DNA from 2 places in the Arthrobacter sp. 2MCAF15 genome. Region 2 is predicted to be linked to the other one. Evidence: predicted binding sites of a transcription regulator. Region 2 holds the regulator's gene; the other holds the start of a gene.
What was found. The regulator LexA, encoded in region 2, represses DNA repair genes until DNA is damaged. The targets are predictions, from matches to a motif close to TCGAACANNTGTTCGA.
Positions count from the first base shown of each region.

Region 1: AB4089_RS20015 (LexA family protein) is a predicted target of LexA. The motif match lies at 2,195-2,210, and genes of this name have one in related genera.

Region 1 covers NZ_JBFRGZ010000022.1:50,744-57,935, forward strand. The annotation lists gene AB4089_RS20000 (hypothetical protein) at 1-60, opposite strand, end outside; gene AB4089_RS20005 (hypothetical protein) at 67-387, opposite strand; gene AB4089_RS20010 (Y-family DNA polymerase) at 427-1,725, opposite strand; gene AB4089_RS20015 (LexA family protein) at 1,750-2,181, opposite strand; gene AB4089_RS20020 (hypothetical protein) at 2,323-2,730, shown strand; gene AB4089_RS20025 (hypothetical protein) at 2,779-3,198, opposite strand; gene AB4089_RS20030 (dihydrofolate reductase family protein) at 3,418-4,008, opposite strand; gene AB4089_RS20035 (FAD-dependent monooxygenase) at 4,158-5,738, shown strand; gene AB4089_RS20040 (dihydrofolate reductase family protein) at 5,999-6,613, opposite strand; gene AB4089_RS20045 (MBL fold metallo-hydrolase) at 6,958-7,192, shown strand, end outside.
Region 2 covers NZ_JBFRGZ010000008.1:260,935-268,126, reverse strand. The annotation lists gene hisB (imidazoleglycerol-phosphate dehydratase HisB) at 1-90, opposite strand, end outside; gene AB4089_RS11750 (histidinol-phosphate transaminase) at 162-1,280, opposite strand; gene AB4089_RS11745 (LysM peptidoglycan-binding domain-containing protein) at 1,359-1,862, opposite strand; gene lexA (transcriptional repressor LexA) at 2,266-3,015, shown strand; gene AB4089_RS11735 (ATP-dependent DNA helicase) at 3,140-5,323, opposite strand; gene hflX (GTPase HflX) at 5,316-6,923, opposite strand.

The DNA.
Region 1 (7,192 bases), on a different contig from region 2:
GAATTCGCTTCGAATCCCAGTCCATGTCTGATCACTGATGGGTTGGCGGTCAAGTTGCACTGGGGCCTAGTCGCCGTCGCTGATGTCTTCCAGTCCCCACTGGTTGGAGAGCGGTTCGCGGCGGAGGGTAAAGATCCGGAGGGCAGTCGTTGAACCGAGGCGGGCGTGGACCCGCCAACATTCGACGCCGTCCGGCTCGCCGCCGCGCGCTATTGCCTCGCGTTGGGTGGTCCGCCGGGCATCCCGCCCGGGCAGGTGATGGGACTCCGTGGCGGGATCGACCAGCCAGATCTGTCCGTTGTGCCGGATGGCGAGGGGTTTGCCGGTCGGGTCTGTCCGGACTTGCAGGCCGGGGGTCTTTGCGGGGGCGTTGGGCGCGAGGGTCATGTGGCGGTGTACTTTCGTGGTGCGGCAGTGCGGTTTTGTTTATGCGGCTTTGACGAGGAGGAGTTCGTCCCAGCGGGTGGTGTAGCGGGGGGAGAGCATTTCCCTTTTCATGGTCCAGTCCGGTCCGGCCCGTATTCCGGCGTGGCCGAGGCCGATGGAGCCGCGGCCGTAGCGTCGGGTCACGTCCTCCAGGAGGGTTCCGATGCGGCGTTCCTCGTGCGGGTTCTCGAACAGGGCCAGCGGTGCCTGGTTGCCGGTGGGCCGCAGGTCGGTGACCATAATGCCGGCCCTCGCGTACCTGATGCCTTCGTGGATCTGGGGGAGGAGGGCGTGGGCGGCCTTGGTGAGCAGAACTGGGTCCGCGGTGGGCATCGGCAGCGGAACGCAGACCGAGGGGTAGGAGGTGTCTTTCGGATTGAAGTGTGAAGTGGCGGCGAACGCGGTGAGGACTTTGGCCTGGAGGCCGTGCTTGGCCAGCCGCGCCGAAGCCTGCTGGCCGTAGACGCTCAGGACCTGCCGCATGCTGGCCGCGGTGGTGATGGGAGTGGCGAAGGAGCGGGAGAAGATGAGCTGGTCGCGGCCGATCCGTTCTTCCTCCATCGGGATGCAGGGGGTGCCTTGCAGTTCCAGGACGGTGCGCATCATGACCACGGAGAAGCGATCCCGGATCGTGACAGGATCGGCCCGGGACAGGTCAAAGATGGAATGGATGCCCAGGCCGTTGAGCCGTTTGGTCAGTCGGGTGGCGACACCCCAGATCTCGATTACGGACAGGCGCCGCATCAGGGATTCCCTGTCGGCGGCGGGTACGGAGTCCCAGTGGCAGACGCCGTCGAAGGCCGGGTTGTGTTTCGCCCATTTGTTGGCCAGTTTTGCCAGGGTCTTGGTCCCGGCGATCCCCACGCAGACCGGTACGCCGACGTTGCGGCGCACGGCGGCCTTCATGGTCCGCCCCAGGGCGATGAGTTCACCCGGGGTGCCTTGGACGCCGAGGAAGGCCTCGTCAATGCTGTAGACCTCCAGCCATGCCGAGAAGCGGCCGAGCAGTTCCATCACCCGGGCGCTGATGTCGCCGTAGAGCTCGTAGTTGCTGGAGAGGGCGACGAGTCCCCACTCCTTGGCCCGTGGGGCGATTTTGAACCAGGGCTCACCCAGGGGGATGCCGAGGGCCTTGGCTTCCGGGGACCGGGTGACGGCGCAGCCGTCGTTATTGGACAGCACGACGACGGGCCGGCCCTCAAGGGACGGGTCGAACGCCCGCTCGGCCGAGGCATAAAAGCAGTTCACATCCACGTGTGCGATCTGGGGCATGCGGCGCATCGTGGCGGGCTTAGACATGGTTCTCCTCAGGCATCGTGCGCCTCAGACATGGTGCAGGCACCGGGTCGCGACGCCCCAGATGACCAGGTCCGCGACCGACGGGACCCGGATGTCCGGGTACGCCGGATTCTCCGCCTGCAGCACGACGCCGGCGGCCGTGACTCTCAGCCGCTTGATGGTCAGCTCCCCGTCCAGGACGGCGATGACAACAGACCCGTCCTTGGGTTCCAGGGCCCGGTTCACGATCAGTTCATCGCCGTCGCTGATCCCGGCACCTTCCATCGAGTCCCCGGACACGCGCACGACGTACGTGCTGGTGATGTCCTTGATCAAGTGCTCGTTCAGGTCGATCCGCCCATCAAAGTAGTCCTGCGCGGGCGACGGGTACCCTGCCGCGACCGGGACCGGGGAGATCAGCACCGACAGCAGCGACATGCCCGCGTCTATTACGCGGGGACCGACAACAACGCCCACAACACACCCTTATTCGAATATATGTTCGATGCATTCAGTGTATCCGCCCGGTCCGACAAAAGACCTTCCTCGCGGCACTGCTACCGCCGAAGGAGGGGATCCGGACTCCAGATCGCCCATCCCTTCGGTAGCATCACCAGCATGACCACATGCTCTGTGCTGCGCTGTCCCGAGACTCCGACGGCCCTATTTCAGTTGGTGCCCGGTTCCAACCTGGAAGTGCCTGTCTGTGCCGGACACAAGGCGATCTTGGGGAGCGGTGCCCGGTGGATGATCAACGGTGGCAGCGGCTCGCCGTCCGACGAGGGTCCCAAATGGTCCGCTGGAATTAGCATCCTCATGGGAAGAGATCTGCCGGACCACAACCGGCTGAGCGGTTTCGGAGTGAGCCGGACCATCGGCGACGAACCCGGCTTCACCGTAGTTTTGGACATTGACGCCGCGGACGGTCCGCAGAGGATTTCGTTCTGGACTACGGAGGACGTGGGTACGCGGCTGGGCGCCTTCCTAGTCAACCCATCGGAGCCGCCTGCGCCCGAGGTACCCTAGCGCGGACGGTGACCGAGAGGCCTCCACGGCGCGGCTCGGCTTCCGGCGTCAGGGAGTGGGGTGTTCCGGCTTGAGTTCGATCGGGTAGCCGGAGTCTTTGCAGGCCTTGGCCAGGCCAGCGAAGGATTCGCTGAGTTCGGCCCGGACATCAGAGATGGTGTACTCACCGTTTGCGCGGCTGGTGCCGGCGTCGTCATACCTGACCTGTCCGATCACGACTGCCATCATGTACCTCTGGACCTCGCCCAATGCCACATTCCGGGCGTCTGGTTCAGTCTTGTCGGCAAGGAGCTTTAGGGCGGCTCCGTAGGAAGTTCCGCCGGATTCCAAGGGCGCTGCCTGGGCCCCCAGATCGACGGAGTTGTAGGCCGTTTCGAAGTTCCGGCAGGGAGCCTCGTTCGCCGCGACGGAGCAGCCGGACAAGACAGCGGCCAGAGCGGCGGCGAGGAGGACTGAAAGTGCTTTCACTGGCTCATCCTAACTAGAAGCGAGCCAACAGCCCTACGGTGTGCTTTCTCTTAGCGCCCTGCCGTAGTACTCAGTGCTATTCCTGGTTGCGGCCGACACAACCAGGTGCCGCTGGCTCAGTCGCTGTGCGACGCACCCCTCGTACGGCAACACGGTGACGGCATCGATTCCGCTTTCCCACGCCGGGGTCAGTTCCTGGAGGCTTCAGGGCTCAGCGTTTCAGCGGAGGACCCGATACCGCACGTGGGTTACGAGGCCGGTACCGCTCACTTCCGTTGGTTCAAACTTGAGGTTGCCGACGCCGTCGAGCAGCCGCTCGCCCGCCCCCAGGACCATCGGCGCGATGTGGAGCCGCAGCTCGTCGATCAGCCCGGCCGAAAGGTACTGGCGAACGGTATCCGCCCCTCCGGCAATGGCCACGTCCTTGCTGCCGGCGGCCAACCGCGCCTGGGCCAGCGCAGATTCGATCCCATCGGTCACGAAGCTGAACGTAGTGCCGCCCTGCATCTGCAGGGGCTCGCGCGGGTGATGGGTGAGGACGAACACGGGCGCGTGATAGGGAGGCTCTTCGCCCCACCATCCCCGCCATTGTTCATCCCACGCCCCGGGGCCCGCGAACATGTTCCGTCCCATGATGTAGGCGCCGGCCGCGAGGATGCCTTCGCGCGCGGCCGCGTTGGCCTCGGGTTCTTCGAACTGCCATCGGTGCAGGCGCTCGCCGCCCTCGCCCAATGGGGCCGCCAGGCTTTGGTTCGGGCCGGCAACGAATCCGTCAAGGGAGATGGTCAGATCGCACGTGACTTGGCTCATGGGCCCATCATGCCATCACTGTGGCGGTTCGAGTCCGGCCGGAGCCCCGCAGTTGTCGCCGTCGTGCCGCGCGCAGGCCGTCCTGGCCGGGCAGAGCGGCGCCAGGCCGTACTGCTTCCATTTCCAATCTATCCTCCGCCCCCGGGCTTGTGGCAAGCCCCGGGTGGTGCCGCATAATCGCCAGTGGCCAGAACCTAAGGAACGGGAGAAGCGAAATGATCGAGCATGCGGTGGTGATCGTCGGAGGAGGCCCGACAGGGCTGATGTTGGCGGGTGAGCTGGCGCTCGCGGGTGTCGACGTCGCCATTGTCGAGCGGCGCGCCGACCAGGACCTCCCGGGCGCGCGCGCCGGCGGTCTGCACTCCCGCACTATCGAGGTCCTCGACCAGCGCGGAATCGCCGATCGGTTCCTCTCGGAGGGACAGGTGGCCCAGGTCGCAGGGTTCGCCTCCAACCGATTGGACATCAGCGACTTTCCCACTCGGCACCCCTACGGGCTCGGGCTGTGGCAGAAACACATCGAACGCATACTGGCCGGCTGGGTCGACGAATTGGCCGTGACGATCTACCGTGACCGCGAAGTCGTGGGGATCGTGCAGGACGGCGCCGGCGTCGACGTCGAACTCTCTGACGGCCAGTCGCTGCGGGCGGAATACGTCGCCGGGTGCGACGGCGGCCGCAGCCTGGTCCGCAAGGCGGCCGGTATCGATTTTCCCGGGTGGGATCCGACGACCAGCAGCCTGATCGCCGAGGTGGAAATGGTCGAGGAACCGGAACTAGGCGTCCACCGCAATCCCTTTGGCATTCATTCCTTCGGCAAGCTGGAGTACGAGATCCGCGAAGGGCAGGTGGTCTACAAGGAAGGCGGCCCGGTGGGGGTCATGGTGACCGAAGAACACGTCGGACCCGCGACACAACCCACCCTGCGCGACCTCAGCGACGCCCTCATCGCCGTCTGCGGGACTGATTATGGGGCCCACAGCCCCACCTGGATTTCCAGGTTCACGGACATGACCCGGCAGGCGGCCGCGTACCGTGACAGGCGGGTCCTCCTGGCGGGCGACGCTGCGCACGTACACGCCCCGGACGGTGGGCAGGGCCTCAACATCGGTGTGCAGGATGCAGTGAATCTGGGATGGAAGCTGGCCCAGGTGGTTAACCGGACAGCCCCGGACAGTCTCCTGGACACCTACCACGCCGAGCGTCACCCAGTGGCTGCCCGCGTGCTGCGCAACACGATGGCGCAGACGGCGCTTCGCCGCGCTGATGACCGGATCAAGGCCGTCGGCGAGGTCCTGGCCGAGCTCCTCAGCATGGAGGAGCCGCGCAAACGCTTCGCCGCCATGCAGTCCGGTCTGGATGTCCATTACGACGTCGGCCACTACGACGCCGGCGAAGGTCACCCGCTGCTTGGCCGCCGCATGCCCGATCTCGACCTGGTCACCCCGGACGGCCCCCTGCGGCTCTTCGCCCTGCTCCATAATGCCCGGCCGCTCCTGCTCAACCTCGGTGCGCCCGGGGCGTTCGACGCTATTCCGCTGCCGGATCGGGTGCGGCTGATCGATGCTGAATACGGTGGCCGGTGGGAGCTTCCGGTGCTCGGGGAAATCCCGGCTCCCACCGCTGTGCTGATTCGGCCCGACGGCTATGTGGCCTGGGTGGGGGAGCGCACCGAGGTGGGGCTCGCTGACGCACTCACCACGTGGTTCGGACCGCCTGCGGTGGCGTAGGGACTCTGCCACTGTGGCGTCGGTGCCACCCACACCACATTCAACGAGGACCACAACCAACGAGGACCACAACCAACGAGGAACAGCCATGTGGAGTGAAATACCGGAGGCCGAGCCCATGACAGGCTGGGCGGAGCTGGCCGAGAATGGCTGGGGAGCGCCACCCCGTTCGAAAACGGCGTGGCAGTTCTGCGTTACAGGACCAAGAAATAGGCGGAAAGGCCGCACTGGTGACGTGGACCAGCACTTCGAGGGTGCCATCAGACCTGGCTGATGTCGATTCCGGTGATGGGCTCGCCCGCGCGCTCGTAGACGAGCGAGATGGCGCCGTTTGGGAACGCCTGCGGCGGCTGCGCGACTCGGAACGCCGCGGGCACGCCGGTGCCATCCGGGAACAGCCGCTTGCCCGATCCGAAGATGAGCGGATAGAGGAAGAGGTTCATCCGGTCGACGAGGTCGGCGTCGAGCAGTGACCGTGCGAGGTCGCCGCTGCCGATGACGTGAATGTCGCTGAACCGGTCTTTCAGCGCGGCCACCTCTGCGACATCCGACAGCGCAGTGGTGCCTTCCCATGACGGGTCGGTCAGGGAGCGCGACACCACGAACTTCGGCAGGGCGTTGAACGTCACCGCGATCGGATCGTTGTCGCCCCGGGTGGGCCAGAACGCCGCGAAGATGTCGTAGGTCTTGCGTCCGAGGAGCAGTGCATCCATGCGGTTGATGCCCGCGACGATCGCCTCGCCAGTCTCGTCGTCGGAATATGCCGCCTGCCAGCCGCCGAACTTGAAGCCGCCCTCAAGGTCCTCGTCAGGGCCGCCGGGTGCCTGGTACACGCCGTCGAGGGTGATGAACAGGTCGACGGAGAGGATTCCCACGGTGTGCTCCTTCGCGTGAACGACGGCCGGATGCCGCCTCTACCTGTGCGTTGAATGAAGAAGATCCGGAATCGGCGCCTCTGAGTGCCAGACTAGCGTCGAGCGCATGGCAGGTCGAGGGATGAACGGGGGCGTCGGGGCTTTGCCGCCCCCGTGGATGGGTCACCGAGGTTGCGCCGCCGCCGGGGGAGAGGCCCCGATTCCTGGCCGGCGGGTTCTCGCTGCCCTTGCGTCGCCGAGGGTCACCGGGGGAGTATTTTGCGCATGACGATGCCTCTGCAGCCCTGCTATGCCGCCCGGGATGTAAGCGGGGCCCGCGCGTGCTGAGGCAGGTCGCGGAGGGTGTGCTCATCCACGAGAGCGAGTTCTGCCAGAGCAATGCCGTTGTCGTACAGGGCGGGACCGGCGCGTTGCTTATAGACGCCGGCGTGCACGAGGGCGAAATGGCCTGTCTCGTGAGCGACCTGTCGGACCTGGGGAACACCGTCGTGGCAGGCTTCTCGACGCATCCGCATTGGGATCATCTGCTCTGGCACGTCGGACTCGGTACGGTGCCGCGTTACGGCACGGCGCGCTGTG
Region 2 (7,192 bases):
GTTGATCTCGACCAGGACCGAGGACTCACTGGTGGTCCGTTCCATGCGTGCGGTCCGACCCTCGGCGGCGGTGGATCCTGGGTTGCTCATGTAAATGTGTCCTTTGGAAGAAGGCAGGGGTGTTGGGCGGTCTGGCGGGACGCTCGGGCTCCCCACCAAGTCTAGGCCTGCGGCTTTGCGGAGCCTGTCAGGATGCGTTCAAGGGCCTCGAGGAAGGCTGTGGTTTCCGTCTCAGTGCCGGCGGTCACGCGAAGGTGCCCTGGAATGCCGACGTCGCGGATGAGGACACCGGCCTCGAGCAGGCCTTTCCAGACCTCGTGCGGGTTCTCCAGCCCGCCGAAGAACACGTAGTTCGAATCCGAGGCGGCCGGCCGAAGGCCCAGCCGGATCAGCTCCGACACGATCCGGTCGCGCTGGCGCTTGATGTCCTCGACGTCCGCCATGAGTACCACCCGGTGGCGCAGGGCGGCCAGGGCGGTGGCCTGGGTGATGGCGGAGAGGTGGTACGGCAGGCGGACCAGGCGCAGCGCGTCCGCGACCTCCGGGGCCGCGGCCATGTAGCCAAGGCGTGCGCCGGCGAGGGCGAAGGCCTTGCTCATGGTGCGCGAGACGATGAGCCGTTCCCGGCCTGGCAGCAGCGTGAGGGCACTCGGCGTGCCGTCGTGGGCGAACTCGTGGTAGGCCTCGTCGACGATCACAATGGTCTGGCTGGCCTCACCGGCGTCGTAGACGGCCTCGACGACGTCAAGCCCAAGACCGGTACCGGTGGGGTTGTTCGGGGAGCACAGGAAGACGATGTTGGGCTGAAGCTCGCGGACCTGCCGGGCTGCCGACTCCGCGCTGAGCCCATAGTCTGCCGCGCGGGCACCGACGATGTACTCCGTGTCGGTGCCCGATGCCAGCAGCGGATACATCGAATATGTGGGAGGGAACCCGAGGGCCGTCCGGCCGGGGCCACCGAACGCCTGGAGGATCTGCTGAAGGACCTCGTTGGAGCCGTTCGCGGCCCAGATGTTCTCCGCGTCCAGGCCGTGGCCAAGATATTCGGCGAGGGCAACACGCAGTTCAGTGAACTCGCGGTCCGGATAGCGGTTCAGCCCGGCGGCGGCGGCGCTTACGGCCTCGGTAATGGCCTCGCGGACATCCGCGGGGACACCATGGGTGTTCTCGTTGACATTGAGCAGGATGGGGACGTCCAGCTGGGGCGCGCCATAGGGACGCAGGCCGCGCAGATTGTTTCGGAGGGGCAGTCGGTTGAGGCGCTCAAGCTGGTCAGTCACGTGACCAGTTTAAGTGGTAGCGGGACGGGCCCTGAAACTGTGACGCCCGCGACGGCACATGGGGCCAGGTGGATGGAGCTACTTTGACGGCACGAACAGCTGCTGGCCCGGCATCACACGCGCGGCGTCCAGGTTATTCAGCTGCACGATATCGGCAACGACATCGCGGGGGTCGCGCTCCGGGGCGACGGAGCCCGCAATGGCCCAGAGGGACTCCCCGGGCTGCACAGTCACCGAAACGGTGGGCGTCAGCGAGAGCTGGTCCGCGGAATCCGCCGCTTTCGCGGGGGCGTTGAGGAATCCGCTGAACGAGAGGATGAGCGCCGCCAGCAGGATCAGGGGGACGCCAAAGAAAACGAAACGTCCGCGACGGGTGAGCCGCAGCGGCGGCTGCTTCCGGCTTACCGAAGTAACGGCACTCAGGCCCTGCACCGCGGCCGGTGCCGCGGAAGGCCGCCGGCCGGCGCCGATCGGGTACACGTTGCCGTGGCTGCCGTGACCAGTGACGTTGCGACCCGCACGGCGCTGCTGATTCGTGACGCCATGAACAAAAGTGCTGTGAAACGCGCTTGAAGCTGACATGAACTGAGCCCTCCTGGACCTTACGGTGCCGCCCGACGTATTCCGCGTACTCGCCGCCAACCGACCGAAACCTTCGAACATAGAACCGAACATTGCCTCCGGAGCCGGAGCTCTGAAATCGAACACATATTCGAACCTTGCTTGTTCTGTTTTAGCACTTACTAACGAACGATGTCGAGACTCGCTAGAACAAATGTTTGAAAAAGCCTTGCAGCTGGCCTATTTTTGAGGGACAGGACAACCACTTGTGACTCGAACATTTGCGACTCGAACTTTTTACGACTCGAACATCGCCGGTTGATTCGAACATTGGTAGTTGATCAGCAGGGTCTGACATTTTCAGGCCGGAAGTTCCCGGTGACCAGACATGGCGGCCGGGCGGAACGGAAAGGCATTGGCGAACATGGCAGCACAAGCCACCGGCGGCAGGGCCTCCTCGCGGAGCCCACAACCCGCACGGGCCCCCAAAAGCCTCACCGTCCGGCAGAAGAAAATTCTGGAAACCATTCAGCGCTCCGTCACGGACAACGGCTACCCGCCCTCCATGCGCGAGATCGGTGACACCGTCGGCCTAGCTAGCCTGTCCAGCGTGACCCACCAGCTCTCCCAGCTCGAAAAGCTTGGCTACCTGCGGCGCGACCCCAAGCGTCCCCGGGCCATGGAAGTACTCATGCCGCTGACCTTGGATGAGGGGACCACGGCGATTTCGGGGGTCGAGAAGTCCAGCGGCCTGCGGGCCGTCGGCGGCCTCTCGGTCACCGAACTCGCCAGCGCCACCGACACGGCAATGGTGCCGTTCGTCGGACGCATCGCCGCCGGCGGGCCGATCCTCGCGGACCAGGTGGTGGAAGACGTCATGCCGCTGCCCCGGCAGCTCGTGGGCCATGGCGAACTCTTCATGCTCAAGGTCGCCGGCGACTCGATGATCGATGCCGCCATCTGCGACGGCGACTGGGTGGTTGTCCGCCGCCAGGGCGATGCCGTGAATGGCGACATCGTGGCCGCACTGCTGGACGACGAAGCCACGGTCAAGACCTTCCGCCAGCGGGACGGCCACACCTGGCTGCTGCCGCAGAACACCCAGTACGAACCCATCCTGGGCGACCACGCCGTCATCATGGGCAAAGTCGTCTCGGTTCTCCGCTCCCTCTGACGGCTGCGGCCGGGGTCATCCCGGATTACGTACGCCCAAAGAACATGTGCACCCAAAGCAAGGTCCCCGCCGGCAATCCGGACGGGGACCTTTGCGATTCCTGGTCTGCTGGCTGCGCGGCCGCCTACTTGGCGGCCTGTGCCGACTCTTTGGCGAGCCGTTCGAGGGCCGCCATGGCAATGGCGGAATCGGTGGTCGGCCAGAACGGCGGCAGCGCGGCACGCAGGAATCCGCCGTAGCGCTCGGTGGACAGCCGCGAATCCAGTACGGCCACCACGCCTTTGTCCGACGTCGAGCGGATCAGCCGGCCTGCGCCCTGCGCGAGGCGGATCGCGGCGTGTGTGGCGGAGACGGACATGAAGCCGTTGCCGCCGGCTTGGGCGACGGCCCGGGAGCGGGCCGTCATCAGCGGATCGTCCGGCCGCGGGAAGGGAATCCGGTCAATGACCACCAGCCGGCAGGACACGCCAGGGACGTCGACGCCCTGCCAGAGGGACATGGTTCCGAACAGGCACGTGTCCGGTTCGTCGGCGAACTGGCGCACGAGTGCGGTCATGGTCGACTCCCCCTGGCACAGGATGCTCATGCCCAGCCGGGGCCGCATGGCCTCGGCTGCGTCCTCGGCCGCGCGCCGTGAGGAAAACAGGCACAGGGCACCGCCGCCGGACGCGCGGATCAGCTTCTCTAGTTCGTCCAGCGCTTCAGGGGATGTCCCGCGACCGGGTTTGGGCAGGTGCCGGGCGACATAGAGGATGCCCTGCTTCGGATAGTCGAAGGGCGATCCGACGTCGACGCCGGTCCAGCTGGGGGCGCCGTTGCCGACCAGGCCCAGGCCGCCGGCGGCAGGCTCGAAGGCTGCGCCGATGGCGAGGGTGGCCGAGGTCAGGATGACGGTGTGCTCGGCGAACAGGCCCTCACGCAAACGCCCCGCGACGCTCAACGGGGCCACGTTGATCAACGCCGGCGCGCTCTCGTCGGGCTGTGAGAAGCCCTGTGCCGGGTCGAAGCTGCTGTTGCGGGAGAACCACACGACCTCGCGGTTTTCGCGCGCGGCCAGGAGTCGTTCGCAGAGTTCCAGGATCACCATCAGGCGTGAGCGGGCGAGCTGGCGCCCGCCGTCGGCCGTCGTGGAACTGTCCCCCTTCGAGTCGGACAGTGCGGCGCGGCAGGCGTCGCGCAGCTGGTCGATGCAGTCCAGCTGTTCGGAGTTCAGGCCGTTGGGCATCAAGCCGCTGGGGACGCCGTCGATGGCCAGTTCCAGGTGGGCGGCGGCATTGTTCAGGGCGTCCACGGTAATGCCCGTGTGCTTTCGGGCCCCGGATGCTGCGGCGTGCACCATCGCCGCGGAGAGTTGGCCGGAGACCGCGCCCGTGACCCGGTCCTGAAGTTCGTGCGCCTCGTCCACCACCACCACGTCGTACTCGGGCAGCACCGCAAGGCCTTCGAAGGCGCTCACGGCGAGCATGGCGTGGTTGGTGACCACGACGTCGGCGTCGGCAGCGTTCTGCCGTGCCAGTTCGCTGAAGCATTCGGCCGCGAGCGGGCATTTCTGCGCGCCCAGGCACTCCATGGAGGTGACCGAGACCTGACGCCAGGCCCGGTCCGTGACGCCGGGCATGAGCTCGTCGCGGTCCCCCGTGGCCGTCTCCTCGGCCCACTCACGCAAGCGGACGACTTCTTTGCCCAGCTGGGAGGACGGCCCGCCAAGTGCCGCCGCGAAGTGCGGAACGCTGGTGTCCTCGCCGAGGGAAAACAGCTGGCCCTCGGACGGTTCTTCGGACGGGAAGCCGCCCTCGAGCTTGTGCCGGCACACATAGTTGGACCGGCCCTTCACCAGGGCGACCTTCACGGGCCGCTCCAGGGCGGGCGTAATGTTCTTGAGCAGCCTGGGCAGGTCCCGCCCGACAATCTGCGTCTGCAGCGCCAGGGTCGCGGTGGAGACCAGGGTGGGCTTGTTGCTGGTCAGCGAATGGGCGATCAGCGGAATCAGGTACGCCAGCGACTTTCCGGTGCCGGTTCCGGCCTGGACCAGCAGGTGGTCGCCGCTGTCAATTGCGCGCACCACCTGCCGGGCCATTTCGTGCTGGCCATCGCGGCTCTGGCCGCCCATGCCGGACACGGCACGGTCGAGCAGTTTGATGACAAACTCCTCACCGGCCGCGCCCTCGGTCGCATCCCCGTCGGCGTCGTCCGCGCCATCGGTTGCGTCGGCCGAACGTGCCAATCCGGCGTCGTCAGGTTCCGCGCCATCGGTTGCGTCAGCGTCCGCAGCTTCAGCGTCAGCCCTGGTCACCGCGGCCTCAGTCATTGCTGATGAAGGGATCCAGTTCAGCGGCGAGTCCTTCGCGCACCATCACCACGGCCCGCGTACCCGTTTCCTCGTGGTCGAGGCTGAGGATCTCGGCGTCGGTCTCGTGGAGCTTGCTGAGCAGGTCCCCTCGGTTGTACGGGATCAGCAGTTCAAGCTTCACGCTGGGCCGCGGAATGCCGTCGCTGATGGCCTTGAGCAGCTCCGGAATACCTTCACCGGTGCGGGCCGAGACCACCACGTGGCGCGGTTCGCGCTGCTTGAGCCGCTCGACCACGAACGGGTCCGCGGCGTCGGCCTTGTTCAGCACGATGATTTCCGGAACCTTGCGCGCATCGACCTCGCTGAAGACGCTCCGGACGGCCGCGATCTGGCCCTCCGGGTCCGGGTGCGACACGTCCACGACGTGCAGGATCAGGTCCGAGTCGGCCACCTCTTCCAGCGTGGAACGGAACGCCTCCACGAGCTGGGTGGGCAGTGATCGGACGAATCCCACGGTGTCCGCCAGGGTGTAGCCCAGCCCGTCGGCCGTTTCGGCCTTGCGGACGGTGGGGTCCAGGGTGGCGAACAGGGCGTTTTCCACCAGCACCCCGGCGTCGGTCAGTCGGTTCAGCAGCGAGGACTTCCCGGCGTTCGTGTACCCGGCGATCGCTACCGAGGGGACGGCATTACGACGGCGGTTGGCCCGCTTCGTTTCCCGGGCCGGCTTCATGGCGGCGATTTCGCGCCGCAGCTTGGCCATCCGGGTGCGGATCCGGCGGCGGTCCAGTTCGATCTTGGTTTCACCGGGACCACGCGAGCCCATGCCGGCGCCGGCGCCGCCCACCTGGCCACCGGCCTGGCGGGACATCGACTCGCCCCAGCCACGCAGGCGCGGCAGCAGGTATTCGAGCTGGGCCAGCTCCACCTGCGCCTTGCCTTCACGGCTCTTGGCATGCTGCGCGAAGATGTCCAGGATCAGTGCCGTGCGGTCGATGACCTTGACCTTGACGATGTCTTCCAGGCCGCGCCGCTGGGACGGGGCCAATTCGGCGTCGACGACGACGGTGTCGGCGCCGGTGGACATCACGATGGCTTTCAGTTCCTGCGCCTTGCCGGAGCCGAGGAAGGTTCCGGGATCGGGCTTGGCCCGCCGCTGGACGAGCCCGTCGAGGACCTCCGAGCCCGCTGTCTCGGCGAGGGCAGCAAGTTCGCGCAGGGAGTTCTCGGCATCCGCGAGGGTGCCTTCGGTCCAGAGGCCGGCCAGGACGACGCGCTCAAGGCGCAACTGCCGGTATTCGACCTCGGTGACGTCTTCGAGTTCGGTGGACAGACCCGCCTTGCGGCGCAGCGCATGGCGTTCCTCGAGATCCTGCTGGGCGCCGTCGAAGTTCGTGTACACCTCGTCCAGGCGGGAGATGGCCTGCGCCTTGCCGAGTACCGACTTGAGGCCACTGACACCCGGACCGCCCGCGTCGCCGGCGGCTCCGGAGCCGGCGCCACGGCCTGCACCAGGGGCGGGGGTGTCCTTGGAAAGGATCCGGTCGATAACAGCCTGGATCTCCTCAGGACTCATGTCCTGGGCTGCTGAATCGGGTCCGGTGTTGGGGTGGCTGGTCATGGTCTCCTTTAAGGGTTCGGCACTTTCAGAATAGTGCCGATTGTTGCTCTGTGGGGCGGTATTCGCGCTGGGCTGACGGCGAGGGGTCATTCGGGCCTCCTGGAATGCCCGCGGCAACGGTGCCGGAGGGCAGGGCTGGCTCCGTGCGGAGCGGTGGCTGGATGGGGAATGGGGCGTCTATGCGCCTGGCTGTGGGTGCGGCACCCGGGAACGGCCGTGGGGGACACCGTCTCGTGAACACACCGTCTCGTGAGCACACCGGGGTAGTC